4 regions of the Streptomyces sp. NBC_00388 genome follow, and region 1 is predicted to be linked to each of the others. Evidence: riboswitches for the same ligand, from Rfam matches in the RefSeq annotation. Region 1 holds a riboswitch; each other region holds the start of a gene.
What was found. Region 1 has a riboswitch for cobalamin ahead of OG917_RS23305 (ribonucleoside-diphosphate reductase subunit alpha). Riboswitches for the same ligand answer to the same signal wherever they lie in the genome.
Positions count from the first base shown of each region.

Region 2: it holds a riboswitch for cobalamin, as region 1 does, so the genes downstream of both, OG917_RS03445 (ABC transporter substrate-binding protein) here and OG917_RS23305 (ribonucleoside-diphosphate reductase subunit alpha) in region 1, are expected to answer to the same signal.
Region 3: it holds a riboswitch for cobalamin, as region 1 does, so the genes downstream of both, OG917_RS07750 (cobalamin biosynthesis protein) here and OG917_RS23305 (ribonucleoside-diphosphate reductase subunit alpha) in region 1, are expected to answer to the same signal.
Region 4: it holds a riboswitch for cobalamin, as region 1 does, so the genes downstream of both, OG917_RS28330 (CbtB domain-containing protein) here and OG917_RS23305 (ribonucleoside-diphosphate reductase subunit alpha) in region 1, are expected to answer to the same signal.

Region 1 is NZ_CP107948.1:5,192,807-5,200,094, forward strand. Features, by position in the region: gene OG917_RS23285 (helix-turn-helix domain-containing protein) at 1-299, opposite strand, end outside; gene OG917_RS23290 (hypothetical protein) at 382-612, shown strand; gene OG917_RS23295 (hypothetical protein) at 687-1,463, shown strand; gene OG917_RS23300 (ribonucleotide-diphosphate reductase subunit beta) at 1,562-2,587, opposite strand; gene OG917_RS23305 (ribonucleoside-diphosphate reductase subunit alpha) at 2,587-4,944, opposite strand; cobalamin riboswitch at 5,073-5,196, opposite strand; gene mctP (monocarboxylate uptake permease MctP) at 5,396-7,027, opposite strand; gene OG917_RS23315 (DUF3311 domain-containing protein) at 7,024-7,266, opposite strand.
Region 2 is NZ_CP107948.1:748,858-756,145, reverse strand. Features, by position in the region: gene OG917_RS03470 (DUF305 domain-containing protein) at 1-546, shown strand, start outside; gene OG917_RS03465 (hypothetical protein) at 647-1,036, opposite strand; gene OG917_RS03460 (hypothetical protein) at 1,167-1,997, shown strand; gene OG917_RS03455 (ABC transporter ATP-binding protein) at 2,056-2,838, opposite strand; gene OG917_RS03450 (FecCD family ABC transporter permease) at 2,835-3,866, opposite strand; gene OG917_RS03445 (ABC transporter substrate-binding protein) at 3,914-4,903, opposite strand; adenosylcobalamin (AdoCbl) riboswitch at 4,908-5,058, opposite strand; gene OG917_RS03440 (PP2C family protein-serine/threonine phosphatase) at 5,135-6,448, shown strand; gene OG917_RS03435 (DedA family protein) at 6,488-7,201, opposite strand.
Region 3 is NZ_CP107948.1:1,682,070-1,689,357, reverse strand. Features, by position in the region: gene OG917_RS07760 (putative cobaltochelatase) at 1-1,828, opposite strand, end outside; gene OG917_RS07755 (cobyric acid synthase) at 1,914-3,419, opposite strand; gene OG917_RS07750 (cobalamin biosynthesis protein) at 3,416-4,345, opposite strand; cobalamin riboswitch at 4,469-4,605, opposite strand; gene OG917_RS07745 (hypothetical protein) at 4,775-5,038, opposite strand; gene OG917_RS07740 (inorganic phosphate transporter) at 5,057-6,295, opposite strand; gene OG917_RS07735 (class II aldolase/adducin family protein) at 6,565-7,257, shown strand.
Region 4 is NZ_CP107948.1:6,360,123-6,367,410, forward strand. Features, by position in the region: gene OG917_RS28305 (sensor histidine kinase) at 1-203, opposite strand, end outside; gene OG917_RS28310 (response regulator transcription factor) at 271-996, opposite strand; gene OG917_RS28315 (HD domain-containing protein) at 1,141-1,575, shown strand; gene OG917_RS28320 (alkaline phosphatase family protein) at 1,692-3,119, opposite strand; gene OG917_RS28325 (CbtA family protein) at 3,395-4,162, opposite strand; gene OG917_RS28330 (CbtB domain-containing protein) at 4,189-4,413, opposite strand; adenosylcobalamin (AdoCbl) riboswitch at 4,417-4,558, opposite strand; gene OG917_RS28335 (histidine phosphatase family protein) at 4,694-5,263, shown strand; gene OG917_RS28340 (histidine phosphatase family protein) at 5,456-6,079, shown strand; gene OG917_RS28345 (DUF2127 domain-containing protein) at 6,069-6,842, opposite strand; gene OG917_RS28350 (ATP-binding protein) at 7,146-7,288, shown strand, end outside.

The DNA.
Region 1 (7,288 bases):
CCACGGTCCACCGCCCGCCGCAGCGCTGCGAGGAGCGCGGGCGGATAGCCCCGGTCCCCCCGCGACTCGGCGGCAGGAACCGCGATCAGGTCGGCCTCCTCCAGCCGCTCCAGGCCGTGCTCGGTGCGCAGGGTGAATCCGGCGTGCGTCCGCAGTACCGGCCCCTCGGCCGACGCCACCGCGAAGTCGTAGACCGGCAGCCCCTCATCGCTCCGGTCGAGCCCGAACACCTCGCAGACCACGCCGAGTTCGAAGGGGTGGACTCCGTCCATCAGGACCGCGACGACGTTTTTCAGCATGGACCAAGTGTGGCAGTAATTCGACGTCGCATGTCAGTCCTGCCACTGACTTTCCGCAGCCACCGGCGCCACAGTGGACGGCATGAACACCTTCCTGGACTACCTGACCGTCCTCGCCGTCTCCGTCATCCTGGCCCTGCCCTCGCTGATCTGGTACGCCCACGAGCGCCGTATCGACCGCGCGCTCGCCCGGCGTGCACCGGACACCGGCCCCAGTACGGCGGAAGGCCCCGCACCGCTGCCGCCCCGCCCGCGCCCGGCACTCCGGCAGGACGGGAGCCGCCGCCCCGCCCTGACCCGCCCCGCCCGCTGAGCCCCCGGCCCGGCGACGCCACCGCGCGAACTCGCTTACGCTCGCCTCCGTCAGAAGATCACCAAGGAGGGGACATGCGCAGAACTGCGCTGTGGAGCACGGCATCCGGTGCCGTGGCTCTGGCGGTACTGGGGGCTCCGGCGGCTCACGCCGAGGGCAAGGGGGACATCCGGGTCACGAAGACGGTGGTGAACAACGGGGGCAACGTCATCGTGGGGGTGCACGACGTCAAGACCTTCCCGGTCACCTTCACGGTCCGGGACAACTCCGGCGTGAAGGGCCTCAGCCACGTCAGCGTCTTCAACGCCAAGAACGGGTACGGACCCGGGGACTGGACGGGCAACAGCTGCCACAAGTCGACCAGCACCACGTCGGTCTGCACCGCGGTCTTCGAGGAGCACCCGGCCGGGTTCAAGTCGTCGGTGGACATCGACCCCAACGCACTCGCGGGGACCTGGCAGGTCAACGCCACCGTCCAGGCCAGGGACGGCGACTACTGGATCCACGACGACCTCGCGCACTTCGACTTCAAGCGCGCCTCGACCCTCACGACCGACGCCACCCCCGAGCCCGTCGCCAAGGGCGGCAGGCTCACGGTCAGGGGCAAGCTCGCGCGGGCCGACTGGAGCGACCTGAAGTATCACGGCTACACGAAGCAGAACGTGCGGCTGGAGTTCAAGAAGGCCGGGGCGTCCGCGTACACCACGGTCAAGACGGTGAGGACCAGCTCCACGGGCACCCTGAGCACCACGGTCACGGCGACCGCGCCGGGCACCTGGCGCTGGAACTTCCCCGGCACGCACACGACCATGGCGATCACCTCCGCCGGTGACACCGTGGCACTGCGTTAGCGGCCGGAAGGCAGCCGGACAGCCGGGTGGCGCGCCCGCGTACGCCGCGGACGCGCCACCCGACGGCCCTGAACACTCCTGGAACGGCCCCGGCTCTCCTAGAAGTCGTCGTCGAAGGAGACCGAGCCCTCGACCGCGACCTGGTAGGCGGAGGGGCGCCGCTCGAAGAAGTTCGTCAGCTCCTGCACGCCCTGCAGCTCCATGAAGGAGAACGGGTTCTCCGAGCCGTACACCGGCGCGAAGCCCAGCCGGGTCAGCCGCTGGTCGGCGACGCACTGGAGGTACTCGCGCATCGACTCGGTGTTCATCCCCGGCAGCCCTTCGCCGCACAGGTCCCGGCCGAACTGCAGCTCCGCCTCCACCGCTTCGCGCATCATGTCGGTGACCTGCTGCCGCAGCGCGTCGTCGAAGAGCTCGGGCTCCTCCTTGCGAACCGTGTCGACCACCTCGAACGCGAAGTTCATGTGCATCGTCTCGTCACGGAACACCCAGTTGGTGCCGGTCGCCAGGCCGTGCAGCAGCCCCCGCGAGCGGAACCAGTACACGTACGCGAAGGCCCCGTAGAAGAACAGCCCCTCGATGCACGCGGCGAAGCAGATCAGGTTCAGCAGGAAGCGGCGGCGGTCCGCCTGCGTCTCCAGCTGGTCGATCTTCTCGACCGAGTCCATCCACCGGAAGCAGAACTGCGCCTTCTCCCGGATGGAGGGGATCTCCTCGACCGCGTCGAAGGCCGCCGCGCGGTCCTCCGGATCGGGCAGATAGGTGTCGAGCAGCGTCAGGTAGAACTGGACGTGCACGGCCTCCTCGAAGAGCTGGCGGGAGAGGTACAGCCGCGCCTCGGGGGAGTTGATGTGCTTGTAGAGCGTCAGCACCAGGTTGTTGGAGACGATCGAGTCGCCCGTCGCGAAGAACGCGACCAGCCGGCCGATCATGTGCTGCTCACCCGGCGAGAGCTTGCCCAGGTCGGTGACGTCCGAGTGGAGGTCGACCTCCTCGACCGTCCAGGTGTTCTTGATCGCGTCGCGGTAGCGCTCGTAGAAGTCCGGGTAGCGCATCGGACGCAGGGTCAGCTCGAAGCCCGGGTCGAGCAGGTTCTTCTCGGACTTCTGGGAATCGGTGCTCATCACTGGCAGGCCTCGCAGGACTCGGGGTTCTCAAGGGAGCAGGCGATGGCGTCCGCGTCCGCGGCGGCCGGGGCCTGCTGGGCGGGGACGGTGGCGGAGCGCGCCGCCCGCGCGATGCGCGTCGCCGGGCGGGAGCGCAGGTAGTACGTGGTCTTGATGCCCTGCTTCCAGGCGTACGCGTACATCGAGGAGAGCTTGCCGATGGTCGGCGTCTCCAGGAAGAGGTTCAGCGACTGGCTCTGGTCGATGTACGGGGTGCGGGCCGCGGCCATGTCGATCAGGCCGCGCTGCGGGATCTCCCACGCCGTGCGGTACAGCGCCCGGACCTCCTCGGGGATCCAGCTGAAGCCCTGCACCGAACCGCTGGCCTCGCGCAGCGCCTCGCGGGACTGCGCGTCCCAGACGCCGAGCTGCTTGAGCTCGTTCACCAAGTACGCGTTGACCTGGAGGAACTCACCCGACAGAGTCTCGCGCTTGAAGAGGTTGGAGACCTGCGGCTCGATGCACTCGTACACCCCGGCGATCGAGGCGATGGTGGCGGTCGGCGCGATGGCGAGCAGCAGCGAGTTGCGCATACCGGTCTTCGCGATCCTGGCGCGCAGCGCCGCCCAGCGCTCCGGCCAGGCCGGCTCGGTCGCGTAGTGGTCGGGGTGCAGCACACCGCGCGCCGCGCGGGTCCGCTCCCAGGCCGGCAGCGGGCCGTTGCTCTCGGCGAGGTCGCAGGACGCCTCGTAGGCGGCCAGCATGATGCGCTCGGAGATCCGGGTGGAGAGCGCCCTGGCCTCGGGGGAGTCGAAGGGCAGCCGCAGCTGGAAGAAGACGTCCTGGAGCCCCATGAGGCCCAGGCCCACCGGACGCCACTTGGCGTTGGAGCGGCCTGCCTGCTCGGTCGGGTAGAAGTTGATGTCCACGACCCGGTCGAGGAAGGTGACAGCGGTGCGGACGGTCGCGTCCAGGCGCTCCCAGTCGAGGGAGTCGCCCGAGACGAACGCGCCGACGTTGACCGAGCCCAGGTTGCAGACCGCGGTCTCGCCGTCGTCCGTCACTTCGAGGATCTCGGTGCAGAGATTCGACGAGTGCACGACCGAGCCGGGCTCCGCCGTCTGGTTGGCCGTACGGTTCGACGCGTCCTTGAAGGTCATCCACCCCTGGCCGGTCTGGGCGAGGGTACGCATCATCCGCCCGTACAGCTCCCGCGCGGGGATGGTCTTCCTGGCCAGCCCTCCGGCCTCGGCCTCGCGGTACGCGGCGTCGAAGTCGTCGCCCCACAGGTCGGTCAGCTCGGGCACGTCGGACGGGGAGAACAGCGACCACGTGCCGTCCGCGTCGACCCGGCGCATGAACTCGTCGGGCACCCAGTGGGCCAGGTTGAGGTTGTGGGTGCGCCGGGCGTCCTCGCCGGTGTTGTCGCGCAGCTCCAGGAACTCCTCGATGTCCGAGTGCCAGGTCTCCAGGTAGACGGCGGCGGCGCCCTTGCGCCTGCCGCCCTGGTTCACCGCGGCGACCGAGGCGTCGAGGGTCTTGAGGAAGGGCACGATGCCGTTGGAGTGCCCGTTGGTGCCCCGGATCAGTGAACCGCGGGAGCGGATACGGGAGTACGAGAGGCCGATGCCGCCCGCGTGCTTCGAGAGGCGGGCCACCTCGTGGTAGCGCCCGTAGATCGAGTCCAGCTGGTCGAGCGGGGAATCCAGCAGATAGCAGGAGGACATCTGCGGGTGCCTGGTGCCCGAGTTGAAGAGGGTGGGGGAGGAGGGCAGGTAGTCGAGGCGGCTCATCAGCGCGTAGAGCGCGGTCACCTCGTCCAGGGCGCCGGCCGATTCGTCGGTGGCCAGACCGCAGGCGACCCGGAGCATGAAGTGCTGGGGGGTCTCGACGACCTGGCGGGTGATCGGGTGGCGCAGCAGGTAGCGGCTGTAGAGGGTGCGCAGCCCGAAGTACCCGAAGCGGTCGTCGGCCCCGGTGTCGATGGCCGCGTCGAGCCGCTCCGCGTGGAGCCGCACGAAGGCGGCCGTACGGTCGGCGATCAGGCCCTCACGGTGTCCGGCGGCGACCGATGAGGAGAACGACACCGCGCCCTGCCCCGCCGCCTCGTCCGCGATGGTGCGGGTCAGCAGCCGCGCGGCCAGCCGCGAGTACGCGGGGTCCTCGGAGATGAGACCCGCGGCCGCCTCGGTGGCGAGCTCCCGCAACTCGGCCTCGTCCGACGCGGCGTTGCGCCCGCGCAGGGCGGCGGCGGCGACCCGGCCGGGGTCGGTGTCGGTGAGATCGGCGGTGAGGTCGGTCAGGGTCCGCAGCAGTACGGTTCCCGGGGCATCCGCCACCTGCTCGGAGACAGGTGCGGTGGGCGCGATGGTCACGGTGCGCTCTCCCTCGCTCGGCTGGGGCCGGCGGGGGCGCGGGCATGTACGGGCACAGCAGAGCAGCACACCGCACAGCATCCGCAGGCCCTACCGCGAGGCCCGGACGTTTCTCATCCGGATCGGTCGAGCCGGATGCGCTGTCGGCAGGTCCTCGGACTCCGCGGTGCGCGAAAGCGCACTGATCACACCGTTGCGGGACAGTTCCGGATTCGCACCGGATTCCCCTGCGACGACAGCGAGCACGAGCATACATGTGGGGTGCCCGTCGGAAAGCACCCCCCATATGTTGTGTCGTACGGTCCGGGGCTGCGGGCCGGAGGCGCCTGCCGTCGGCCGGCGGGAGCCGCCCGGGCACGGCTCCGTACGGCGTCCGTAACGCCTCCGTACAGCGAAGGGCCGCCGCATCTCCCAGAGGTGAGATGCGGCGGCCCCTGCCGTACGGGGTGGCTCAGTGGCCGGCCGGGGCGCCCGCCGTGGCCGGCGGGAGCTCCACCTGGACGCCCTTGTCACCGGCATCCGCCGTGTAGTCCTCCGGGGAGGTCTCGTCGATCCCGGCGGGCGCCTTCACCGCGTTGAGCACGACGGTGAGGACCAGCGTCACCACGACGTTCAGCACGAACGCCGTCAGACCGATGTAGCCGATCTGGCCGATGCCCGGGATCTCCTTGGAGGAGCCGCCGAAGTGCGCCTGGGTCGGGCTGGCGACGCCGAACGCGGCGAGCGTGCCGTAGATCATGCCGGCCGCCCAGCCCGCGAGCAGCGCCCAGCGGTGGAACCACCGGGTGAAGAGTCCGCCGACCAGGGCCGGCATCGTCTGGAGGATCCAGATGCCGCCGAGGAGCTGGAAGTTGATCGCCACGGTCGGGTCCATGGCGAGCACGAAGAGAAGCGCGCCGACCTTCACCACGAGCGAGACCAGCTTGGAGACCTTGGCCTCCTGCGCGGGTGTGGCGCCCGGTTTGATGAAGTCCTTGTAGATGTTGCGGGTGAAGAGGTTCGCCGCCGCGATGGACATGATCGCGGCCGGTACCAGTGCGCCGATGCCGATGGCCGCGAAGGCCACGCCGGCGAACCAGTCGGGGAACATGTTCTCGAAGAGCTGCGGGATCGCCAGCTGGCCGTTCTTCACCTTGATCCCCGCGGCGATCGCCATGAAGCCGAGGAGCGCGAGCAGCCCCAGCATCAGCGAGTACAGCGGCAGGATCGCGGTGTTGCGGCGGATCACGTTGCGGCTGCGCGAGGAGAGCGTTGCCGTGATCGAGTGCGGGTACATGAACAGCGCGAGCGCCGATCCGAGCGCCAGCGTCGCGTAACCCCACTGGCCGGCGGCGCCCGGTGCGAGCGCTCCGCGCGGCTTGCCCGTTGCCGGGTTCGTCTGCGAGAAGGCGTGGCCTGCCTTGGCGAAGATGTCGTCGAAGCCGCCGAGCTTGATCGGGATGTAGATGATCGCCACCAGGATGACGATGTAGATCAAGCCGTCCTTGACGAAGGCGATCAGTGCGGGCGCCCGCAGCCCCGAGGAGTACGTGTACGCGGCGAGCACCGCGAACGCGATCAGCAGGGGGAGGTCCTTGACGAACCAGTTGCTGCCCGCACCGCCGACGCCCATGACGTCGAGCACCGCCTGGATACCGACCAGCTGGAGCGCGATGTACGGCATCGTCGCGATGATGCCGGTGACCGCGACGGCCAGCGAGAGGCTCTTCGAGCCGAACCGCCCGCGGACGAAGTCCGAGGTGGTCACGTACCCGTGCTTGTGCGAGACCGACCAGAGCCGCGGCAGGAAGGTGAAGATCAGCGGGTAGACCAGGATCGTGTACGGCACGGCGAAGAATCCGGCCGCGCCCGCCGCGTAGATGGCCGCGGGTACGGCGACGAAGGTGTACGCCGTGTAGAGGTCGCCGCCGAGCAGGAACCAGGTGACCCAGGTACCGAACGACCTCCCGCCCAGGCCCCATTCGTCGAGGGTGGCGGCGTTGTCGGCGCGGCGCCAGCGGGCGGCCAGGAAGCCGACGACCGTGACGGCCACGAAGAAGAAGATGAAGACGCCGAGCGCGACGCCGTTCACACCGTCCTTCATGCGGACGCACCCCCCTTGCGGGCGCGCTGGTCACGCTGCCACAGCTTGTACGCGGTCATGGTGAGCGCCGTCGAGATGAGCACCCAGAGCATCTGGTACCAGTAGAAGAACGGGATGCCGATGAAGGCCGGGTCCACCTTCGCGTACGAACTCACCCAGAGCATGGCGACAAAGGGTGCGATCAGGCATACCGCGATGATCACGCGCACCGGCGTGATCACCGGTCTTTTCTCGGTCATGGTGCGGTCCGTCCCCTCGCTG
Region 2 (7,288 bases), 4.4 Mb from region 1:
GGTGACCACGCGTCCGCGTCCGGCCACGACCGGGCAAGCGGCGCTGCGGCCCCCGCGCCGGGGAAGTTCGACCAAGCGGACATCGCGTTCGCGCAGATGATGATCCCGCACCACCAGCAGGCCGTGTCGATGGCGCGGCTGGCCGGGGGCCGGGCATCGGACGGGCAGGTCAAGAGCCTGGCCGTGGACATCGAGAAGGCGCAGGGGCCCGAGATCCGCACGATGAAGGGCTGGCTGGCCTCCTGGGGCAAGCCGGCTTCCCCGTCGGCGGACCACAGCATGCCGGGCATGCGTCACGGCAGCGGTGCGTCGATGCCCGGCATGATGACGGGCGAGGCCATGTCCGCGCTGAAGGCCGCCAGGGGTCACGACTTCGACCGGAAGTTCACCGAGATGATGATCGGGCATCACCGGGGCGCGATCACGATGGCGCAGGAAGAACGCAGGAACGGCAGCAACGCGGCAGCCAGGAAACTCGCCGCCGCCGTGATCGAGGACCAGCGGGCCGAAGTCGGCACGATGCGCAAGATCCTCGACCGGCTCTGACGCCGTTCGTGGCCGGGGTGCGGTAGCCGGCGCGCCCTGATCGCGGTTGCCCGGCCCCTGCCCGGCGCTCCTGGGGGGAGCGCCGGGCAGGGGCTCGCTGTCACATGTCCGGTGCCCGGTGCTGCCGGGCGGGCAGCAGGCGGGTCTGCGGTGCCCGGTGGGGGCGCAGATCGCTGAGGACGGACTCGACTTCGGCGAGGAGGGACTCGTAGGAGACCAGGCGCTGCCACTCGGGGTCGGGGGCGCCCGGCACCGTGGCCCCGCGGGCCGTCCACTGGGTGGCCAGCTCGGAGTAGAGCGGTGTCCGGGCGTCCGTGCGGCCGGGCAGGTGCGCGCCCGCGTGCCGCCCGGGCGGCGGAGGCCCCTGGGGCGTCGCCGGCTGCGGCACGGGTACCGGTTCCGGCATGGGGACCCGGGTGGCCTGCGCGGGAAGCGGGATGAATACCGCCGAGCCTCGGGCCGTGGTGGTGGCGGGCGCGCGTGCGTTCATGACGGGGGTAACGACCACCACCCGCTGGGGTAACTCCGGGCGGCACAGAACGATAAACTGCGCTTTAGTCTCATGCGGTGTAATTCGCTGACACTCGTTTCAAAACGGGCATCACTTCGTTGGTGCGGGCATGGATCCGAGGGAGCTGTGGGAGCGCCATGCAGTGCTGGCGCAGGCGTTCTGCGCGAACGACGAAGAGGTGCGCCGCGCTCAGGGTGCGCTGGATGAGGGACACGCGGTGCGGACCCGCACGCTGGCCGCGTTCGCCGTGACGCTGGGAAGCGACGGGACCGTCGCCGGGCTGCTGGGACTGACCGAGCGCGAAGTGCGCCTCGCCCGGCGGACCGTGGGCAAGGACGACGCCCGGGCGGTGGCACAGGCGCTCCTCGCGGAGCAGGCGGTCGAGCAGCCCGAACCGTGTCCGGTGGAGAACCCGGACACCGGACAGATGCAGCCGGAACCGGAACAGGAACCGGCGCAGCAGTACCGCGCCACCATCCCGGTGCCACGCCCCCCGCAGGCGCCGGGCGTCGCCTCCGTGCCCGATGAGCAGGTCCAGGAACCCGCGTCGTCCCCCGCGATGGACGCTGTCCTCGTCGGGGCCTGGAGCACCGGAGTCGACCTGTCCGTACTGGCGAGCGAGCTCGGTCTCGATCTGCCCCACCTCGTGGCCAGGGCGCGATATCTGGAGACCCAGGGCCGTCTCACCTACGCCCAGCCCCCTGCCGACCAGTCGGGGCGCCATCGCCGCTCCGCCGCCGAGGCGTCTGCGGCCTCGGCCTCCCAGGGCTGGTATCACCCTGCCCAGCACCAGCAGAGCCCGTGGGACCAGCAGACGTCGTGGGATCAGCAGACGCCGCTCGCCGATTTCACCACCGCGCCGATGCACGACTGGGACGGCATCCTCAACCAGTGGGACACCACCCCCAACCCGACGGTCTCCTGGCAGGGACGCATGTGAACGGCCCGCTCCCGCCCAGCCCCGCGGCGCGCACGGTCGCCGCTGAGCACGGGGCGGCTCAGGGCAGCGGAAGGTAGACGACGTGCGGCACGCCCGTGGCCGGGTGGGCGCCGATACGGGCGGTGACGCCGTACACCGTGGCCAGCAGCTCCTCGGTCAGCACCTCGGCGGGCGTCCCCGCGCCCACCACCCGGCCGTCCTGCAGCACGACGAGCCGGTCGCAGTAGGCGGCGGCCAGATTCAGGTCGTGCAGCACCAGGAGATTGGTGGTGCCGAGACCGCGGACCAGTGCGAGGACTTCGAGCTGGTAGCGGATGTCCAGATGGTTGGTCGGTTCGTCCAGGGCCAGCAGCCCGGGTTCCTGGACGAGCGCACGGGCGACGAGTGCGCGCTGGCGCTCGCCGCCCGAGAGCGCGTCGAAGCGCCGCCGGGCCAGCGTCTCCGCCCCGACCCGGCGCAGCGCCTCACCGACCCGCCGGGTGTCGTCGGGCCCGTCCTGCTCCCAGAACCTCTTGTGCGGACTGCGCCCCATCGCCACCACTTCGTGCACGGTCAGCCCGAAGACCCCGGTCGCGTCCTGGGGCACCACCGCCATCAGCCGGGCGCGTTCCTTGACACTCAGCCCCGCGGTGTCCACGCCGCCCAGCAGCACCCGGCCGGCGGCGGGCCGCAGCGCGCCGTGGACGCAGCGCAGGAAGGTGGTCTTGCCGCTGCCGTTGGGGCCCACCAGGCCGACCGTCTCGCCCGGCAGGGCGGTCAGGCCCACCGAGTCGAGCAGGGTGCGGCCGTCCACCTCGTACGAGAGGTCCTCGACCGTGAGCCGGGACGGTGTCGCGGTCATCCGGCGATCCCCTCGGTCCTGGCGGAGCGCCGCAGCAGCCACAGGAAGAACGGGCCGCCCGCGAGCGCGGTGACGACTCCGGCGGGGATCTCCTGCGGGGCCGCCGCCGTGCGCGCCAGGAGGTCGGCCAGCAACAGGAAGACCGCGCCGCCGAGCGCCGCGACCGGAAGCAGCCTGCGGTGCCCGGCCCCCACGGTCAGCCGGGCGGCGTGCGGCACCATCAGGCCCACGAAGCCGATCGCCCCGCTGCAGGCGACCAGAACCCCGATCACCAGGGAGACCAGCACGAAGACCCCGCCCCGGAAACGGCCGGTGTCCAGCCCGAGGGTGTGCGCCGCCTCCTCGCCCGTGAGGAGCAGGTCGAGCGGGCGCGCCAGTGCGGCCAGCAGACCGATACCGAGCACCAGCACGGCGGTGGGCAGGGCGAGTTGGTCCCAGCGCGCGGCCCCGAGCCCGCCCAGAGTCCAGAACAGGATCGAGCGGGCGTGCTCGGCCTCGGCGGAGAGGACGAGCACGAGACTGGTGAACGCGGACAGGATGTACTGGATCGCCACCCCGGCCAGGATCAGCCGCCCGGTGGTGACGGTGCCGCCGCGCCTCGCCATCACGTACACCGCCACCAGCGCCCCCATGGAACCGGCGAACGCGGCGGCGGGCAGGGCCACGGTCGTCGCCGCGCCGGCGCCCAGGACGATGACCGTGACGGCTCCGGCCGAAGCCCCCGACGAGGCGCCCAGCAGGAACGGGTCGGCCAGCGGATTGCGTACGAGCGCCTGCAGGACCGTGCCGGTGACCGCGAGACCGGCACCGACCACCGCCCCGAGCACCACCCGGGGAGCCCGCACGTCCCACACGATCGAGGCGTACGCACCCTTACGGGGACGGCCGAACACGGCCTGCAGGACCTCGCCCGGCGGGATCCGGACGGGACCCAGGGCGAGCGCGGCCACTGCCACCACCAGAAGAAGGACGACCAGCCCGGCCGTCACCGCGGCGAACCGCGCGGCCGAAGGCGCGCCGTGCTCCACCGCGCCGTGCTCCACCGTGCCGTGCTCCACCGCGCCGTGCTCCGCCCTCACGCCACGCCCGGGTGCAGCTGCCCGGCCAGGTCCTCCACCGCGTCCGCGACCCGGACCCCCACGACGGCCGACGACAGCGGCAGGACGGCGAACCTGTTGTGCTTGATCGCGGGGACCCCGGCGAGCGCCGGGTCCTCCCGGAGTCTCTTCTTCTTCGCCTCGACCGGGGTCCCGCCGTAGTCGTAGATCACAATGACGTCCGGCTCGCGCTTGACGACCTGCTCCCACGACACGGTGCCGAAGGCGTGGTGCACATCCGAGAAGATGTTCCGGCCGCCCGCCAGGGAGATGATCCGGTCGCCGATGCCGTAACCGCCCGCCGTGAACGGGGAGCTGTCGCCCGAGTCGTAGACGAAGACGGAGGGCCGCGGGCTCTTCCGCAGTCCCGCCTCCACCGTGTCGATCTTCCGCTGCTGCCCGGCGATCAGTCTCCTGCCGCGCGCCGGTACCCCGAAGGTACGGGCGACCTCGGTTATCTCGGTTCTGACCGCGTCGAGTCCGGCCGGCCCCCGGGTGCAGGACTCGACGTTCAGCCGGGTGGCGATACCGGACTCCTCCAGCCCGGCGCGGTCCCGGCCCTCGCCCTTGTCGAAGGCGCTGGCGTAACCGCCGTACACGAAGTCGGGGTTGACGCCGAGCAGCGTCTCCTTCGACGGGTACTCCTTCGCCAGCACCCGGGTCCTGGCGTAGGCGGACCGGTATCGGGGGAGCACCGCGTCATCCGCGTAGGCCGTCCCCGCGATGCGCTGCCCCAGCCCGAGGGCGAGCATCACCTCGGTCGCGTGCTGGTTCATGGTGACGGTGCGCTCCGGGGGAGCGTCGAAGGTGGTCCGCGTACCGCAGTTGGAGACCGTGTACGGGAAGCCGGCCGCGGTCCTGGCGCCTTGCGGACGCTCCGTCCCGGTGCCGGGCGAGCCGCAGGCGGCGAGCGGGAGGAGAAGTGCGGCGCTCATCAACAGGCGCGGCGCAGTACGGAACGTGGGCATGGCCCTGCCTCTCCCGGGGAGTCCTCGTCCCCTGGTGACGGTGGAGAAGGCGGCGCGTCAGTGTCTGACTCCCGGGCCCGGAGGCCTGGTCACAGTGGCGGGACCGTACCGGATTCGCACCGGTTTCCTGGCCTGCGCCGCCTGGGTGAACGGCCCCAGTGTGTCAGACCGTCCGGCCGGGGCCGCCGCGCCGTCCGTCCGGCCGGGGTGCGTCTCGTGCAGACTGATGGTGTGGCCACAGACGATGCGCAGGACAGGCTCGCGGCGGTCAGGCAGGACCTGGAGCGCGCGACCGCCCGCCTGCGGCTGCTCTCCGACGTCAGTACCGCCCTGTCCAGCGTGCTCGACGCCGAGGAGGCGCTCGGCCGGCTGGCGCGGCTGATCGTCCCTCAGCTCGCTGACGCGTGCGTGGTGGATCTGGTCGAGGGTGACGGGGTGCGCCGCCGGACCGCTGTGCACCGCGACTCCGCACGCGAGCTGCCGGAGCAGCCGGACAGCCTGCCGTGGTCCGAAGAGGCTGCCGCCCCGCTGGCCCGGGTACTGCGCGGCGCTGGGCCGGTGACCGTGACGGACTTCGGGGCTCCTGCGTCCGCGGGGTCCCTCCAGTCGGCGCAGCTGGAGCTCTACCGCGTACTCGGCGCGAAGTCGGTGCTGATCGTGCCCCTCCAGGTGCGCAGAGAGGTGTTCGGCGCGCTCAGTCTCGTCCGCACCGAGTCGGCCGAACCCTTCGGAGACGAGGAGATCTCCCTCGCCGCCGACCTCGGACACCGGGCCGGGCTCGCAGTCGAGAACGCCCGGCTGTACGCGGTCCAGCTCCGCACGGCCGAGCAGCTGCAGCTCTCGCTCCTGCCCGACCTGTCGGGAATCGAGCACCTGGAACTCGCGGCACGCTACGTGCCCGCGCGGGAGGGAGCCGAGGTCGGCGGCGACTGGTTCGACGCCTTCCGGCTGACCGACGGCTCCACCGTGCTGGCCATCGGCGATGTCGTCGGCCACGACCTCTCCGCGGCCGTGGGCATGGGACAGCTGCGCAACATGCTGCGGTCGCTTGCCTACGACAGCGGTGACTCGCCCGCAGGCGTGATGCGCCGCCTGGACGGCGTCATGCAGGGGCTGAGCACGACCGAACTGGTCACCGGTGTGATCGCACGCATCTACACGCCCCCCACCGGGCCGTGGTTCATGCACTGGACCAACGCGGGGCACCCGTCCCCGGTACTGACCGGCCCCGCCGGGGGCAGCCGGCTCCTGGAGGAGGGGCTGGCCCCGGTCCTGGGGGTCGATCCGGCCATCGAGCGGGAGGACGCACTGACCGTGCTGGAGCCGGGCTCCACCCTGCTGCTGTACACGGACGGGCTCATCGAACGGCCGGGTGAGGACATCGGCCGGGGCTTCACCAGACTCCGCCAGCACGTGGCGAACCTGGCCGAGGAGCCCCTCCAGACCTTCTGCGACGAACTGCTGGCGCGACTCATGGACGGCCACTTCGACGACATCGCGGTACTGGCCCTGCGCGTTCCGCCGGTGGAGCAGGGCCCGGGGTGACACAGGCCCGGGGTGACACAGGGCGGCAGCCGCGCGCGCTCATTCGCCGCGGCCGGGGGTGCCGGTCCCGCCGGCGCCGTCCCCGGGCTCACCGGATGTGCCACCGTCCGCAGGCGTGTCCGCCCCGTCGGCCGGGCCCCCGCCCGCGCTGTCGCCCCTGCGGCGCCGCCGGACGTATCTGATCACCAGCACGACGACGACCAGTCCCACGAACAGCAGCGCGGCGCCCCGGCCGACGAAGTTCTCGATGCTGCTGTAGGCGTTGCCCGCCGCGTAGCCGACCAGAGTGAAGCCGGCCCCCCAGACCAGGCCGCCCAGGGCGTTGAAGAGGAGGAAGGTGCGGTAGGGCATGCCCGACGCGCCCGCGAGCGCCGGCATGACCGCGCGGAAGAACGCCACGAAACGGCCGAGGAACACGGCCACCGGCCCCCGCCGCCGGATCAGGTCCCGGGCGGACTCGATGCTGTTCCGGTGGCGGCGCAGCGATCGCGCGGCCAGCAGCCGCGGACCGAATCTGCGGCCGATCTCGTAGCCGACGGAGTCCCCGGCGATGGCGGCGAACACCACGATGAGGGCGAGCCAGACCACGGAGACCTGGCCCTTCGCCGCGAGCACGCCCCCGATCACGACAGCGCTCTCGCCCGGGATGACGAAGCCGAAGAACAGCGCGTCCTCACAGAAGACCAGCCCGGCGACGACCGCGTAGACGGCGGCGCCCGACAGCCCGGACAGCCAGCCGGTGACCGTGCCCACCGCGGCCTCCTCCCTTGTCGTCGTGCTCCTGCGGCCCGTGCGCACGTCCCCCGGAGCGTGCGAGGTGTGTGGTGTCCGAGGCTGTCA
Region 3 (7,288 bases), 3.5 Mb from region 1:
GATCGGGGCCTCCTGTGGCCCGCCCGTCCGTGACGACCACCAGCAGTGGCCGCCGCGACGGATCCCGCATCCGCTCGATCCGCAGCACCTCGTGGGCCTTCAGCAGCCCTGCGGCCACCGGGGTGCGCCCACCGGTCGGCAGCGTGTCGAGCCGGGCCGCCGCCGCGTCCACCGACGAGGTCGGCGGCAGCGCGATCTCCGCGCCCTTCCCGCGGAAGGTCACCAGACCCACCTTGTCCCGCCGCTGGTACGCGTCGAGCAGCAGCGAGAGCACGGCGCCCTTCACCGCGCCCATCCGCTGCCGTGCCGCCATCGACCCGGACGCGTCCACCACGAAGAGCACCAGATTGCCCTCCCGCCCCTCGCGGGTGGCCTGCCGCAGATCGTCCCTGCGCACCACCAGACCGCGGCCCGACCGCCCGCGCGCCCGCTGGTGCGGCGCCGCGGCCTGGACCGTCGCCGCCAGATGCAGCTTGGTCAGCGCGCCCTGCGGCCGGCGCGAACCGGTGGTGCGGCCGTGCTCGGTCCTGGCCCTGGAACGGCGGCCGGCTGCGCCCTCGCCGAGCCCCGGCACGCTCAGCATCCGGGTACGGAACGGTTCGGCGGCCTTCGCGGCCGGCTGCTCCCGTCCACCGCCCGGTGCGGCGGGCCCGCCCTCGCCCGCCTCCTGCGGCGCGGGCGTGTCGGACCCGTCGGCCGGCGGCTCCTCCCGCGGCGGCGTGTCGCCCGGCGTGCCGTCCCCGTCGCGCTGCGGCGGCAGCCCGCCGCCGCCGCCACCGTCGGGGCCCGGCCCGTCGCCGTCCCCGTCGCCGTCCTCGGTCCCGGACTCCCTCAGCGTGTCGTCGAGCTTGTCCTCGTCGAGTCCCGGCGCGTCGAACGGATTGCGCCTGCGGCGGTGCGGCAGCGCCAGCAGCGCGGCCTGCCGTACGTCATCGGCTGTGACATCCGTACGGCCCGCCCAGGCGGCCAGCGCGGTCGCGGTACGGGCCATCACGATGTCCGCGCGCATCCCGTCCACCTCGAAGGCGGCGCAGGTCGCGGCGATCTGCCGCAGCGCCGGATCGCCGAGCCGCACGGCGGGGAGCAGCGCCCGCGCGGCCACGATGCGCTCCCGCAGTTCGTTCTCCTCGTCCGCCCACCGGGCGGCGAACCCGGCAGGGTCGTCGTCGTACGCGAGCCTCCTGCGCACCACCTCGACCCGCTGGTCCGTGTCGCGCGAGGCGGCCACCTCGACGGTCAGCCCGAACCGGTCGAGCAACTGCGGCCGCAGTTCGCCCTCTTCGGGGTTCATCGTCCCGACGAGCAGGAACCGTGCGGCGTGCCGTACGGAGACACCTTCGCGCTCCACGTACGAGGCGCCCATCGCCGCGGCGTCGAGCAGCAGGTCCACCAAGTGGTCGTGCAGCAGGTTGACTTCGTCGACGTAGAGGATCCCGCGGTGTGCGTCGGCGAGCAGCCCCGGCTCGAACGCCTTCACGCCCTCGGCCAGCGCGCGCTCGATGTCCAGGGCGCCGACCAGCCGGTCCTCGGACGCGCCGACGGGCAGTTCGACCATGCGCGCGTCGCGTGTCACGCCGCCCGTGTTCTCGTGCGGACCGTCCGGGCAGTCCGGGTCGGGTGCGCCGGGGGCGCAGGAGAAGCGGCATCCGGCGACCACCGGGACCCCGGGCAGCAGCGCGGACAGGGCGCGCACCGCCGTACTCTTCGCGGTCCCCTTCTCGCCGCGTACGAGGACGCCGCCGACTGCGGGGCTGACCGCGTTGAGCAGCAGCCCGAGACGCAGGTCATCCATGCCCACGACAGCGGTGAACGGGTAGGGCGTACTCATTCGGGGTTCACTCCTTCACATGCTCGGGTGACAGGTTCGGTAACGGGCGGACGCCCGGCGGGGACCTCCGGGGCCCCGGGAGCTCTCATGGCGCTCCCGGCGGGACGAAGGGGAGCCCGGCCGGGGCGCCCGACTCGATGAGCGCGAGCAGCCCATCGGTGTCCGCGTGCTCCTCGATGAGGTCGCCGAGCCGGTCGAGCTGCTCCTCGCGGAGCACGCCGAAGCTGGTGTCGGGGGCCGGTACGAAGCGGCGCCCCGCGACGGCAGCGACCTCGCGCAGGAAGGCCCTGCGGAAGCCGTCGCTCTCCAGCGAGCCGTGCCAGTGGGTGCCCCACACGGAGCCGGCGCGACAGCCGTCCAGGAAGGGGGAGCCGCCCAGGACCTCCGCGACCCCGTGGTGGATCTCGTATCCGTCGACGGGCTCGCCGAGCGCCTCACCGGTGGGCCGCGCCAGGGTCTTGCCGACGGCGAACCGTACCCGCACGGGCAGCAGGCCGAGCCCGGCCACGGACCCCGCACGCGATTCGACGGTGTCGTCGATGTGCTCGCCGAGCAGCTGGAATCCGCCGCAGATGCCCAGCACGGGACGGCCATCGGCGGCCCGCCTGGCCAGCGCGTCCGCGAGCCCGCGCCGGCGCAGCCACTCCAGGGCGCGCACCGTGCCGCGCGTCCCCGGCACGATCACCAGGTCCGCGTCGGCCAGCTCATCCGGGCGGTCCACGAACCGCACCACGACGCCCGGTTCGGCGGCCAGCGCGTCCACATCCGTGAAGTTCGACATCAGCGGAACCGCGCAGACGGCGACCCGCAGCACGTCCTGCCCGTGCGGCGCCGACACGGCCGACTCGCGCACCGCGCCGCGCATCGACACCCGCAGCCCGTCCTCCTCGTCGATGCCCAGACCGTGGGTGTACGGCAGAACGCCGTAGGTGCGCCGTCCGGTGAGCCCCTGCAGCATGTCCAGGCCCGGCTCAAGCAGGGACACGTCACCGCGGAACTTGTTGACGAGGTACCCGGCGACGAGCGACTGGTCCTCGGCGCTCAGCAGCGCCGTCGTACCGAAGAACGACGCGAAGACCCCGCCCCGGTCGATGTCGCCGACGACGACCACCGGGAACCGCGCGGCGCGCGCGATGCCCATGTTGACGATGTCGGTCCGCCGCAGATTGATCTCGGCGGGACTCCCCGCCCCCTCACAGATCACCGCGTCATACGTGCTCCGCAGCTCGGCGAGGCAGTCGGTGACCGTGGAGAGCAGCGCCTGCTGCCGTCCGCCGTGGTAGCCGCGGGCGCTCATCTCGCCCACCGGCTTCCCCATCAGCACGACCTGGCTCGACCGGTCGCTGCCCGGCTTCAGCAGTACCGGGTTCATCAGCGCGGTGGGTTCCACCCGCGCCGCCTGCGCCTGCATCGCCTGGGCCCGCCCGATCTCCGCGCCCTCGCGGGTGACGAACGAGTTGAGCGACATGTTCTGCGCCTTGAAGGGGGCGACCTTCACGCCCCGGCGCACCAGCCACCGGCAGATCCCTGCCGTCACCACGCTCTTCCCGGCATCCGATGTCGTCCCGGCCACCAGCAGTCCGCCGCTCATCCGCGCACCTTCCTCACTGCGAGAGCCGTCGCGAGCGCCAGCAGGGACACCCGGCGGGACAGCCGCACCGCGCGCTCGATGTCGCCGACGGCCACGGGCCGGCCGCCGCTGTTGAGTACCGCCCGGTGCTCGGGCCGGCCGCCGTACGCGAGGGTGCCCCCGAGCCGCACACCGAGGGCGCCGGCGAACGACGCCTCCACCGGGCCCGCGTTGGGGCTCGGATGGCCGCCCGCGTCCGACCGCCAGGCCCGCAGGGCGCCCCGCGGGTCGCCGCCCGCGAGGACCGCGAGTACGGCGGTGAGCCGGGCGCCCGGCCAGCCCGCCAGGTCGTCGAGCCGGGCCGACGCCCAGCCGTACCGCAGATAACGGGGCGACCGGTGGCCGACCATCGCGTCCAGGGTGTTCACCGCCCGGAACCCGGCGAGCCCGGGGACCCCGGCCAGTGCTCCCCATACCAGCGCCCCCACCACCGCGTCGGAGGTGTTCTCGGCCACGGACTCCACGACGGCCCGCGCGATCTGCTGCTCGTCGAGGGCCTGCGGGTCGCGTCCGCACAGATGGGGCAGCCGCTCCCTGGCCGCCGCGACATCACCGGCGGCCAGCGCGGCGCCCACGGCGCGCGCCTCACGCCCCAGCGAGGTGCCGCCCACGACGGCCCAGGTGGCGGCGGTGGTCAGGGCGACAGCGGCGGCAGGACGGCCGCGTACGGCACGCCGGGCCAGCACGGCGGCGCCCACCGCGCCGCCCGCACACACCGCGGTGTGCAGGGCGCCCCACCCGCGGTGGTCGCGCCACAGCCGGCGCTCCACCGCGGCGGCGGCCCGCCCGAAGGCAGCGACCGGGTGGCCACGCCGGGGGTCGGCGAAGACGAAGTCCGCAAGGAGGCCCGTGGTGGCGCCGTAGACGAAGACACGCTCGGCACGCATGGGGTCAGCAGGCCGGTACGCCTCGGCGGGCCGTCGGAGCGGCCGTGCTCGGTACAGCGGGCGGTTCGGGCAGCTGGCAGCCGCACATGGCGTAGTCCTCACTCAGGGTGTCCGCGCCCTGGTACGACGTGACCGGCGGTGAGAGTTCCTGGCTTCCGGGGTGTGATCCCCGGTGACAGTGGCGGGACCGCGCCGGATTCGCACCGGCTTCCTCTCCTGCCGCCGTATTGGCCCCGGAAGTCCACCACGGTCGGCGAACACCCGTCAACCCGCCTTGACCTGCGGCGGGGCAGTGTGCCGAGCCCCACACGGACCGCCGGGGGCCGCCCGGACGCCCCGCACGGTCCCGGCCGCGCGCGGAAGCGCCCGCCCGGCGGCCGGTGGGGGCCGCAGGACGGGCGCGGGGGCGCTGTGGGGGAGGGGTGGTGGTCAGGCGACGATCAGATAGATCCCGTACGCCACGGCCGCCGCGCAGAGCGCGAAGCAGGCGTACGAGCCGGCCCGCACGGCCTGCGCCGGGCCCCGGCCCGTCCCGGCCGGTGAGGCGGCGGCGGGCGCGGTCGCGGTACCCGCTTCTGCCGCGGGCTTCCGTGCCAGGCCCACCACGCCGAGGGTGAACAGGCCCACCAGTCCGACGGTCGCCACGAGGCTGACGCCGAAGACGGTGCCGAGAGCTGCCCAGTCGATGTCCATGTGCGGTGTCCTTCTCCTTCAGACCGTGGCGGGCCGGTTGGGCTCCGGCGCGGGGATGGTGGCCCGGAGACCGTCGGAGACCGCTCCGGCGGGCGGCGGGGCGACGGCCGCGATGGCGGTCGTCACCACCCCCGCCGGTCCGTCGGACGCGACCGGTTCGTCAGGGGTGACACTGTGCTGGCCGACCGGCGTGCGGCGGGAGAGCGACCAGATCACACCGGAGCCCACGACCAGCAGAGCGGCGACGGCTCCGACGCCCCACGGGCCGCGGCCCGTCAGGTACTCGGCGCCCGCGCCGACGAGCGCCGCGGCGGGCAGGGTCAGACACCAGGCGACGAACATCCGGGTGGCGGTTGACCAGCGGACCACGCCGCCCTTGCGGCCGACGCCCGCTCCCATCACGGCGCCCGAGCAGACCTGGGTGGTGGAGAGGGAGAAGCCGAGGTGCGAGGAGGCCAGGATCACGGTTGCGGCGCCGGTCTGGGCGGCGAAGCCCTGCTGCGGCCTGAGCTCGGTGAGGCCCTTGCCCATGGTGCGGATGATGCGCCAGCCGCCCAGGTAGGTACCCAGTGCGATGGCGGTGCCCGCGGAGACGATGACCCACAGGGGCGGGTTCGATCCCGGTGCGATGACGTGGCCGGTGACCAGGGCGAGGGTGATCACGCCCATGGTCTTCTGCGCGTCGTTGGTGCCGTGGGCCAGCGAGACGAGGCCGGCGGACGCGATCTGGCCCGCCCGGTAGCCCTTGGCGGTGGCCTTCTCGTCCGTACGGCGGCCGATCCGGTACGTCAGCCTGGTCGCCAGCAGCGCGGCGAACCCGGCGACCACCGGAGCGGCGACCGCGGGGAGCAGCACCTTGGTGATGACGACTTCGCCGTTGACACCGGACGAGCCGACCGACATCAGCGTGGCCCCGATGAGCCCGCCGAAGAGTGCGTGGGAGGAACTGGACGGCAGGCCGAGCAGCCAGGTCAGCAGATTCCAGAGGATGGCACCGACGAGTGCCGCGAAGATCACTTCTGTGGTGATGCCCTGTTCGTTGATGATCCCGCCGGAGATCGTCCTGGCGACCTCGACGGACAGGAAAGCGCCGACCAGGTTGAGCACGGCGGACATGGCCACCGCGGTCTTCGGTTTGAGAGCGCCGGTCGAGATGGTCGTCGCCATCGCGTTGGCCGTGTCGTGGAAACCGTTCGTGAAGTCGAACACGAGAGCGGTAATGATCACGATCCCAAGGAGCAGGGTCAAGTGTTCCATTTACCTGGGCAATCGTTCGAGGTCATTGACGAGACGAACCTAGGCAACCTTGGTGAACGGAAGATGAACTGAGCCGGGCGCTGTGGTGACCCTCCCCGGAGGCGCTGGTTCCGTCTCTGTCCCGCGGGTGCGCCGGCGGCATACCGGAGCGCGCGGGGGCCTGGCATCATCGCCGGACGACCGGCCCTGCCCGCTCCCCGCGGGCGGCGGGCCGGCGGCGCACCCACCGGGGCGGTCCCGGGACCGGCAGCGACGGAGGAGCGGAAGCGATGGAAGGTACGGCAGGGGAGCCGCAGGAGGCCGGTCCGCTCGCGAGGGCCTGGCAGGAACTGGTCGCCACCGCCCGCAGGACCGCGGCCGATGGGCTGGTCGTCGGCACATCGGGCAACGTCTCGGTGCGCTGCGGCGACCTGGTCCTGGTCACGCCCAGCGGAGTGCCGTACGAGAGGCTCGGGCCCGGCGACACCGTCGCCGTCGACCTGGACGGCCGCCAGGTGACGGGCGAGCTGAGACCGACCAGCGAACTGCCCCTGCACCTGGCCGTGTACCGCGCGACCGCGGCCACCGCCGTCGTCCACACGCACGCCGTGCACGCCACGGCGGTCTCCACCCTCGTCACCGAGCTGCCCGTCGTGCACTACATGGCCGCCGCGCTGGGCGGCCCGGTCCGCGTCGCCCCGTACGCGCTCTACGGAAGCGAGGAGCTGGCCGCGCACATGCTCACCGCCCTCGCGGACCGCTCCGGCTGCCTCCTCCAGAACCACGGCACGGTCACCCACGGCGGCTCGCTCGATCAGGCCTACGACCGCACCGCCCAGCTGGAGTGGATGTGCCGGCTCTGGCTCACCGCCTCCGCGCTGCCCGGCCGCACCCCGTCCCTGCTCTCCGCCGCGCAGCTGGCCGAGGTCACCGGGAAGCTCCGGGGATACGGCCAGCCCGGCCGGGACAGCCCGGGCCCCTGATCCGGCGGCCGTGCCGCACCGGCCCCGGACC
Region 4 (7,288 bases), 1.2 Mb from region 1:
CCGTCCCACCGGGGATGCGCCGCCGCGTAGCCGAGCAGGGTGTTGTAGATACGGGTGTCGGCGGTGAGGTTCTGGCCCTGCTCCTGTTTGATCGCACCCGATGTGGTCTGGGCGGCGAGCCAGGCGGTCGCCACCACCGAACAGGCTGCCACCAGCGCCGACACCGCCAGGAGCCGGCCGAGCAGGCTCTTGCGCAACGGCATTCGCGTCCGCCGGGCGCCCTCCTGGCCTCCCGCGCGGGAGGCCGGGGCCCGCGTCCTTCCGCGCCCTTCACCGCGCCGCAACGGGGGCGCCCTTCGCGGGGTCGGTCAGCTTGTAGCCGACGCCGAACACCGTGAGCAGCCGGACCGGCCGGCGCGGGGCCGCCTCTATCTTCTTGCGCAGGTTCATCACGTGCACATCGACCGTGCGGTTGCTGATGTACCGGTCGAAGCCGTGCAGTTCGGCCAGCAGCTGCTGCCGGGTGAAGACCCGGTCCGGCTCGGCGGCCATCGTGGCCAGTACCCGGAACTCGCCGGGGGTGCAGTCGACCTGCTCGCCCCCGACGGACACGGAGTGCCGCGCCGTGTCCACGACCAGCGCGCCCACGGAGAGGGGCCGGTCGGCGGCGGGCGCCGTGTCCGCGGGGCGCTGGGAGCGGCGGAGCAGGGTGCGCACCCGCGCCATCAGCTCGCGTGGGCTGTAGGGCTTGGTCATGTAGTCGTCCGCGCCCAGGTCGAGACCGAGCAGCAGATCGTCCTCGGTGGTGCGGGCCGTCAGCATCAGGACCGGCAACTCCCGTGACTCCGCGCGCAGGACCCGTACGACGTCCAGCCCGTCGGCGCGCGGCATCATCACATCCAGCACCAGGAGATCCGGTGTTCCGTGCCGCACCTCCTCCAGGGCCGCTAGGCCGTCACCCACCACCGTGACCGCGTGTCCTTCGCGTTCCAGGTAACGGCGGACCAGTTCGGCCTGTTTCTCGTCGTCTTCAGCGACGATGACATGTGCGCACACGCCGCTGATCGTAGATGAGTCCGGAAACCCCCGGACGGCCGCCGCCTACGATGGGGCCGCATGGAGAACTGGGAGAGGGCCGGTCAGCCGGCCGGTGACGTACCGGGCGCGCCGTCCGCCGTCCCGGGGGAGCGGGAAGGCCGGATGGGTGCGGCCGGGGCCGAGGCGCTGGCCAGGCGGGTGCACGCGGCGCAGACCGACAAGGCGGGGCAGCCGTACACCGTGCACCTGGCCGCGGTCGCGGAAGGAGTCGCCGCACGCGGCGGCACCGATGAGCAGATCGCCGCCGCCTGGCTGCACGACGCGGTCGAGGACGGCGCGCTGACGGCGTCCTGGCTGGAGTCGGCGCCGCTGTCGCGCGCCGTCAAGGACATGGTGGCCGCCATGACCAAGCGGGCGGGGGAGAGCCCCGAGGCGTACGCGGCCAGGATCCTCGCGGTCCCGGGCGCGCTGCTGATCAAGGAAGCCGACCTCGCGCACAACGCCGACCCGCAGCGGCTCGCGGTGCTCGACGCGCCGGTCCGGGAGCGGCTCACCGCCAAGTACGCCAGGATGCGCGGCCTGCTGGGGCTCGGCTGACCTGCCCGTCGCACCCCGCCGCGCAGCCGCCACCGGGGCCCCGCCCCGCCGCGACGGCCGCGCGGGAGCACACCTCCGGGGCGGGCCGCGCGGCGGCTGCCGACAGGCCCTGGGCTCTACGTGCGCGGCCGGTGCCCCCGCTCCTGCCGGGGGAACCGCTGGTCGGCTCCGGGCAGTGTCGGCTTGGGGAGCGTGGCCACCTCCTCCTTCGCCTGCTCCAGCTGCCCGGCTGTGTCGTCCGGCAGGTGCGGCGGGCGGTGGTGGCCGTCGGAGAAGCGGAAGGCCGAGGTCAGATCGCCGAAGGTACGGCGGCGCCACTGGGTGATGTTGGGCTCCCGTACCCCGGTGAACCGCTCAAGGAACTGCAGCGCCGACGTGTGGTCGAACTGCTCGCCCGCGACCCAGCCGCCCACCGTCCACGGCGACACGATGATCGCCGGGACCCGGAAGCCGCCGCCGATCGGCAGACCCTGGACGAACTCGTCCGTGGTACCCGCCTTCGGAGTGGGGGGTGCCACATGGTCGAACAGGCCGTCGTTCTCGTCGTAGTTGAGGATGAAGGCGGTCTTCGCCCATACCTTCGGGTTGGACGCGATGGCTTCGATCTTCTGGGCCACGAAGTCCGCGCCCGCCGCCGGGAGGTAGTCCGGGTGCTCGGACTGGTAGCTCGTCGGCATGATCCAGGAGACGGCAGGCAGCCGGTCGTTGCGGGCGTCGTCCTCGAACGTCCCCTCCGGCTGCGGGCGGACCCCGCGCTCGTACAGCTCGTCCCCGGGCCTGGCGTCCTTGAACGTCCGGAAGTTCTCCAGCATGTTGCAGCCGTAGTCGTCGTCCTGCTGGTAGACCTTCCAGCTGACGCCCGCCGCCTGCAACCGCTCGGCGTACGTCGTCCAGCGGTACGGCGTGGGCGCGGTGTTGTTCAGGATCGGCCCGCCCTGGGTGCCGCCCGGGTCGAGCGTGCCCGTCATCCAGTACAGCCGGTTCGGCCAGGTGGGTCCGAACACCGAACAGAAGTAGTTGTCGCAGATGGTGAAGGTCTCCGCGAGCGCGAACTGGAAGGGGATGTCCTCGCGGGTGTAGTAGCCCATGACATAGGGGCCGTTGAGGCCGTCGGCCTTGCGGTGGGCGGGGAGCCACTGGTCCATCCGCCCGCCGTTCCACGCCTCGTGCTGCACCGACCAGGCGTGGCTGGTGGACGGGATGGCCTGGGCGCTCGACGTGTGCGTGTCCAGGTGGAAGGGGAGCAGATAGCCCTTCGGGTTCACCGCGTCGGGCTGGTAGAAGACCGGCCTGCCGTCGGCCAGCTTCTGCGCGTGCGGGTCGCTGAAGCCCCGCACACCGGACAGCGTGCCGAAGTAGTGGTCGAACGAGCGGTTCTCCTGCATCAGCAGGACGACGTGTTCGATATCGCGCAGCGAGCCGTGGCGCGGCGGCCCGGCCGCGACGGCCTTCTGCACGCTGGGCGGCAGCAGCGAGAGCGCCGCCGCGCCGCCGACCGCGCCCGCCGCTGATCCAAGGAGTCTGCGTCGCGTCAAACCGGCCATGAACATCCCCTCCGCAAGCTCGGACGGGCCCTTGTGCAGGACCCTCCGGAACTCTCGCGGGCCGCCGGTGAGGGGCGGAGGAGCGAAACGGTGAACAGGCGGCCAATGAGTGGCAAGGGGTTCGCCAAGCCATGGCCCGGTGCTGCCGCACGGAAGGAGCCCTGCCCGGACACGGCCCGGGCAGGGCTCCTCGGCCGCCACCGCGCGGAGACGAAGGCTTGGGCGGAACCGGTCGGTTCACGGGGGAGGCCGGTTCACTCCGGCGGTACGCGCGCTCAGTTGACGGGAGCGGTGCTCCGCGCCGCCGGGCCGTCCGCGTCCTGTGCCGGAGCCGTCCGCGGCAGGAGATGACGTTCGGCGAGGTGGCCGAAGAGCAGTCCGAACGCGGTCCACAGGGTGAGCTGGATGGCGAGCGCCGAGAGCCGGAACTGCCAGAGCAGGGTGGCCGGGAAGTCCCCGGGCACCTCGTTGACGGCGGGCAGGAACGCGTAGGCGAGACCGACGGCCACCAGGAAGGCGGCCCCGGCCGTGACGGTCGCGTTCCAGTTGCCGAGCCGGGGAGCGAGCCGTTTGCCGAGGATCACAGTGGCGACGGCGAGCAGCACACTGAGCACCATCATCAGGAAGTACAGCGTGGTGCGCTTGCCAATCGTGTCGGGTTCGCCCACCGACGGTGGGTTGGCCGGGTACTTGAGGAACGGCACGAGGTACACGGCGATCAGCGCGGCGACCGAGATCAGCACGGCGGTCGCCCGCGGCCCGAACCGGCCGATACGCCCGAGCGCGAAGCAGAACGCGAGCGCGGCGATACCGCCGATCGCGACTCCGAAGACGAGCACACCGGTGGCAAGACCCGCCGTCGACTGGAGGGAGCGGCTGACCACCTCCATCTCGTGCTCGTGGCTGTGCGCGTCCTCGAACGCGATGGCCGAGTCCACCCGCGGTTCGCCGAGCAGGTAGGCGACGACCAGGGCCAGCAGGCCGGCGACGAGACCGGCCAGCATGCCGCGGACGAGCAGGGCGCGTATGGATATGGAGTTCATGGATGAGGTCCCCTGGACGTCAGTGGTCAGTGGCAGGGGAAGCCGAGGAGATGACGTCCGTCGTGCACCCACTCGTGCACGTCCGTTCCCGAGACGAGAGAGGTCGCTCCCTGCTCGGCGCCGACGAAGTACAGCAGGATGAGCATGAGGATCCCGAAGAAGACCGCCCAGGGGGCGATGGCCTTGAGGGAGAGGGGAGCGATCGCCGGAGTGGCGGGGGCGCTCGGTGCGGGGGCAAGGGAGTTTGCCATGGCAGAACCTCCTGGGGAACACGCGTCCCGATCGTGGTGCCTGAGACGAAGGTGCTGGGTCTGACTTCCCGCGGGGCGGGTTCACAGTGGCGCGACCGTGCCGGGTTTCCACCGGACTTCCATTACGCCTTCGTCATGTTCACGTGGACCGTACCGCCTGCCGGGGCGGCTCCGCTACGGGCCCGTCCGGCCGGACGGGCCGTCACACCCCGTGCGGGCCTCCCCGGCCCACGTGATCTGCTTGCCCTGCCGAGCGGCCGGACGGCGGACGGGAACAGTGATGACGGTACGCGTGATGTTGATCTCACCTGCTCGCAGCGCCGCGCTGCGGGAGGCCCGCTTCGGCGGCGAGGGACCACTGGACGAGGCGGGTCTGCGCAGCGCGGAGCGGGCCGTGGACGCCGTACCGGGGGCCGGCCGGCTGCTGACCGCTCCGGATGGCCGCTGCCGGCAGACGGCCGGCGCGCTGGGTCTGCGGGCCACGCCCGAACCCGCCATCCGGGAATGGGACTTGGGCCGCTGGACCGGCGCCACCCTGGACGAACTGACCGGGCGCGAACCGGATGCGGTGGCCGCCTGGCTGGCCGATCCCTCCGCGGCGCCGCACGGCGGGGAGTCCCTGCACCGGCTGTGCGAGCGGGCAGGCGGCTGGCTGGAGGGGCTGGCAGGCGAGGGCGGCCGGGTGCTCGCGGTCGCCGGGCCCGCCGTGGTGCGGGCAGCCGTACTCCATGCGCTGGCCCTGCCCGCCGGGGTGTTCTGGCGCCTGGACGTGGCCCCGCTGACGCTGACCGAGCTGAGCGGCAGGGCCGGACGGTGGAACCTGCGCACCGGACGGCCGCTGGAGCCATGACCCGGGATGCGCGTACGCGGCCGGTGCGCTCCGCTGGAGGCAGCGGTGCGCCGAGAATCACATCCGCGGGCCGCCCCGGCGGGAATCCTCGCCGGTCGTGACAGGCTGAAGTGAAGGACATCAACACCGAGGTCACCGAGGTCACCGGCTCCACCGGCATCGAGGTGACAGACGCGAAAAGGCAGGGCGGTCATGGGAGAGCTGATTCTCGTACGGCACGGTGAGACCAGCTGGAGCCGCACCGGGAAGCACACCAGCTGGACGGATCTGCCGCTGACCGCGGCCGGCGAGGAGCAGGCCCGCGCGGTCACGCCGCTGCTGGCCCAGCGGCGGATCGCGCTCACCCTGACCAGCACCCTGACCCGCGCCAGGCGGACCGCCGAGCTGGCCGGCCTCGCGCCCGCCCACACCGACGCCGACCTCCACGAGTGGGACTACGGCGCGTACGAGGGCATCACCAGCGTGGAGATCCACCGGGACCGGCCCGACTGGGACCTGTGGACGGACGGAGTGGCCGAGGGCCCGCCCGAGCACCCCGGCGAGACCCCGCAGCAGGTCGGTGAGCGCGCCGACCGCCTCCTGAAGCGGGTCGACGTGGCGCTGCGCGACGCGGACCTCGACGGGGAGGGCGGAGACGTCGTCCTCGTGGGCCACGCCCACTTCCTGCGGGTGCTGACCGCGCGCCGCCTCGGCCTGCCGGCCTCCGCGGGAGCGCTCTTCCGGCTGGACACCGCATCCGTGAGCCGGATCGGCACCGAACACGGCCGGCCCGCCCTCGCCGTCTGGAACCAGGTCCCGGGGCCCGTCAGCGGGTGACGGGCGCCGTCCCGGCCGTCGTCTCCACTTCCAGCAGCGAGGCGCTCTGCCGCTCGGCCTCGAAGGCGGCGTGCCCGCCCCGCAGCCCGAACAGGCGCTTGCCGAGCAGGATGTAGAGCACCGCCAGGACGTTGACCGCCAGGGTGGCGATCTTCAGCCAGCTGACCTTCTCGGTGAGTTCGTACACCTCCAGCGGCAGGAACACCGCCGTGGCGACGACGGTCAGATACTCCGCCCAGCGCTTCGCGCGCCACAGTCCGACGCCCTCGACGATCTCGATCAGTGCGTAGACGACCAGCAGGGTGGCCACCAGGACCAGCGTGGAGTGCTTGTAGCCGAAGGTCTTCTGGATGGTGCCGACGACCGGTGAGTGGTCCAGGTCGTAGTGGAAGTGGCGGAACACCGGGCGCAGGACGTCCAGGTTCTCGTCGAAGAGCCGGCGCACCGCGTCCTGGCTGTTGCTGAACTTCCACACGGCCACGGCGACCAGCACGATGAACACGCCGCGCACCGCCCGCTCCACGGCGAGGAAGCGCAGGATGAACAGATCGCGCAGTACCTTGCCGCGCGGCACGAGCGGGGCGTCCTGCGCGGGGCCCGCCCCGTGCGGGCCGCCCAGCGCGAAGTCCCCGCAGCGCAGGCAGCGCCAGGCCTCGCCGAGCCCTGTCTCGGCGCGCAGCCGCGCCGCGAGCTCCGGTTCCTGCGGGGCGTACGTCACATGCCCACGCCGTGCGCAGGTGCGCCGGTCCCAGTCGATCTTCATGTTCGGTCTTCCCCGTGACTGTTGGTTCCTGTGATGCCCGGCGCCGGCCGGTGGCGGCCGTACCGGTCCAGCGCGGACCGTAGCAGGGCATCGGATGCACCGGATGACAGGCCACCGACAGGTGGGACCCGGGTCCCGGGACGCGGGAATCCTCCAGGGCAGAAGCGAGCAGAAAGATTACTGCCAACGCCCGCAGGGCATGGGGACTTCTGCTCACTCGTGAACCGGTCCTTCCGGACCGCCCCGCGGCCGCGGCCTGCCGGGATATTCTCAGAATCCGTTTGTGCAGGCAGGGGAGGAACGATGGGGTCCCGGAAGGAACGCCCGGCGGCTGTACCGCTTCTGGAGCGGGAGGACGAGATCGCCGTGGGTGCGCACGCCGTGGACGCGCTGTGCGCGGGTGAGTCCGCCGGGGGTCTCCTCATCTACAGCGGTGAGGCCGGTCT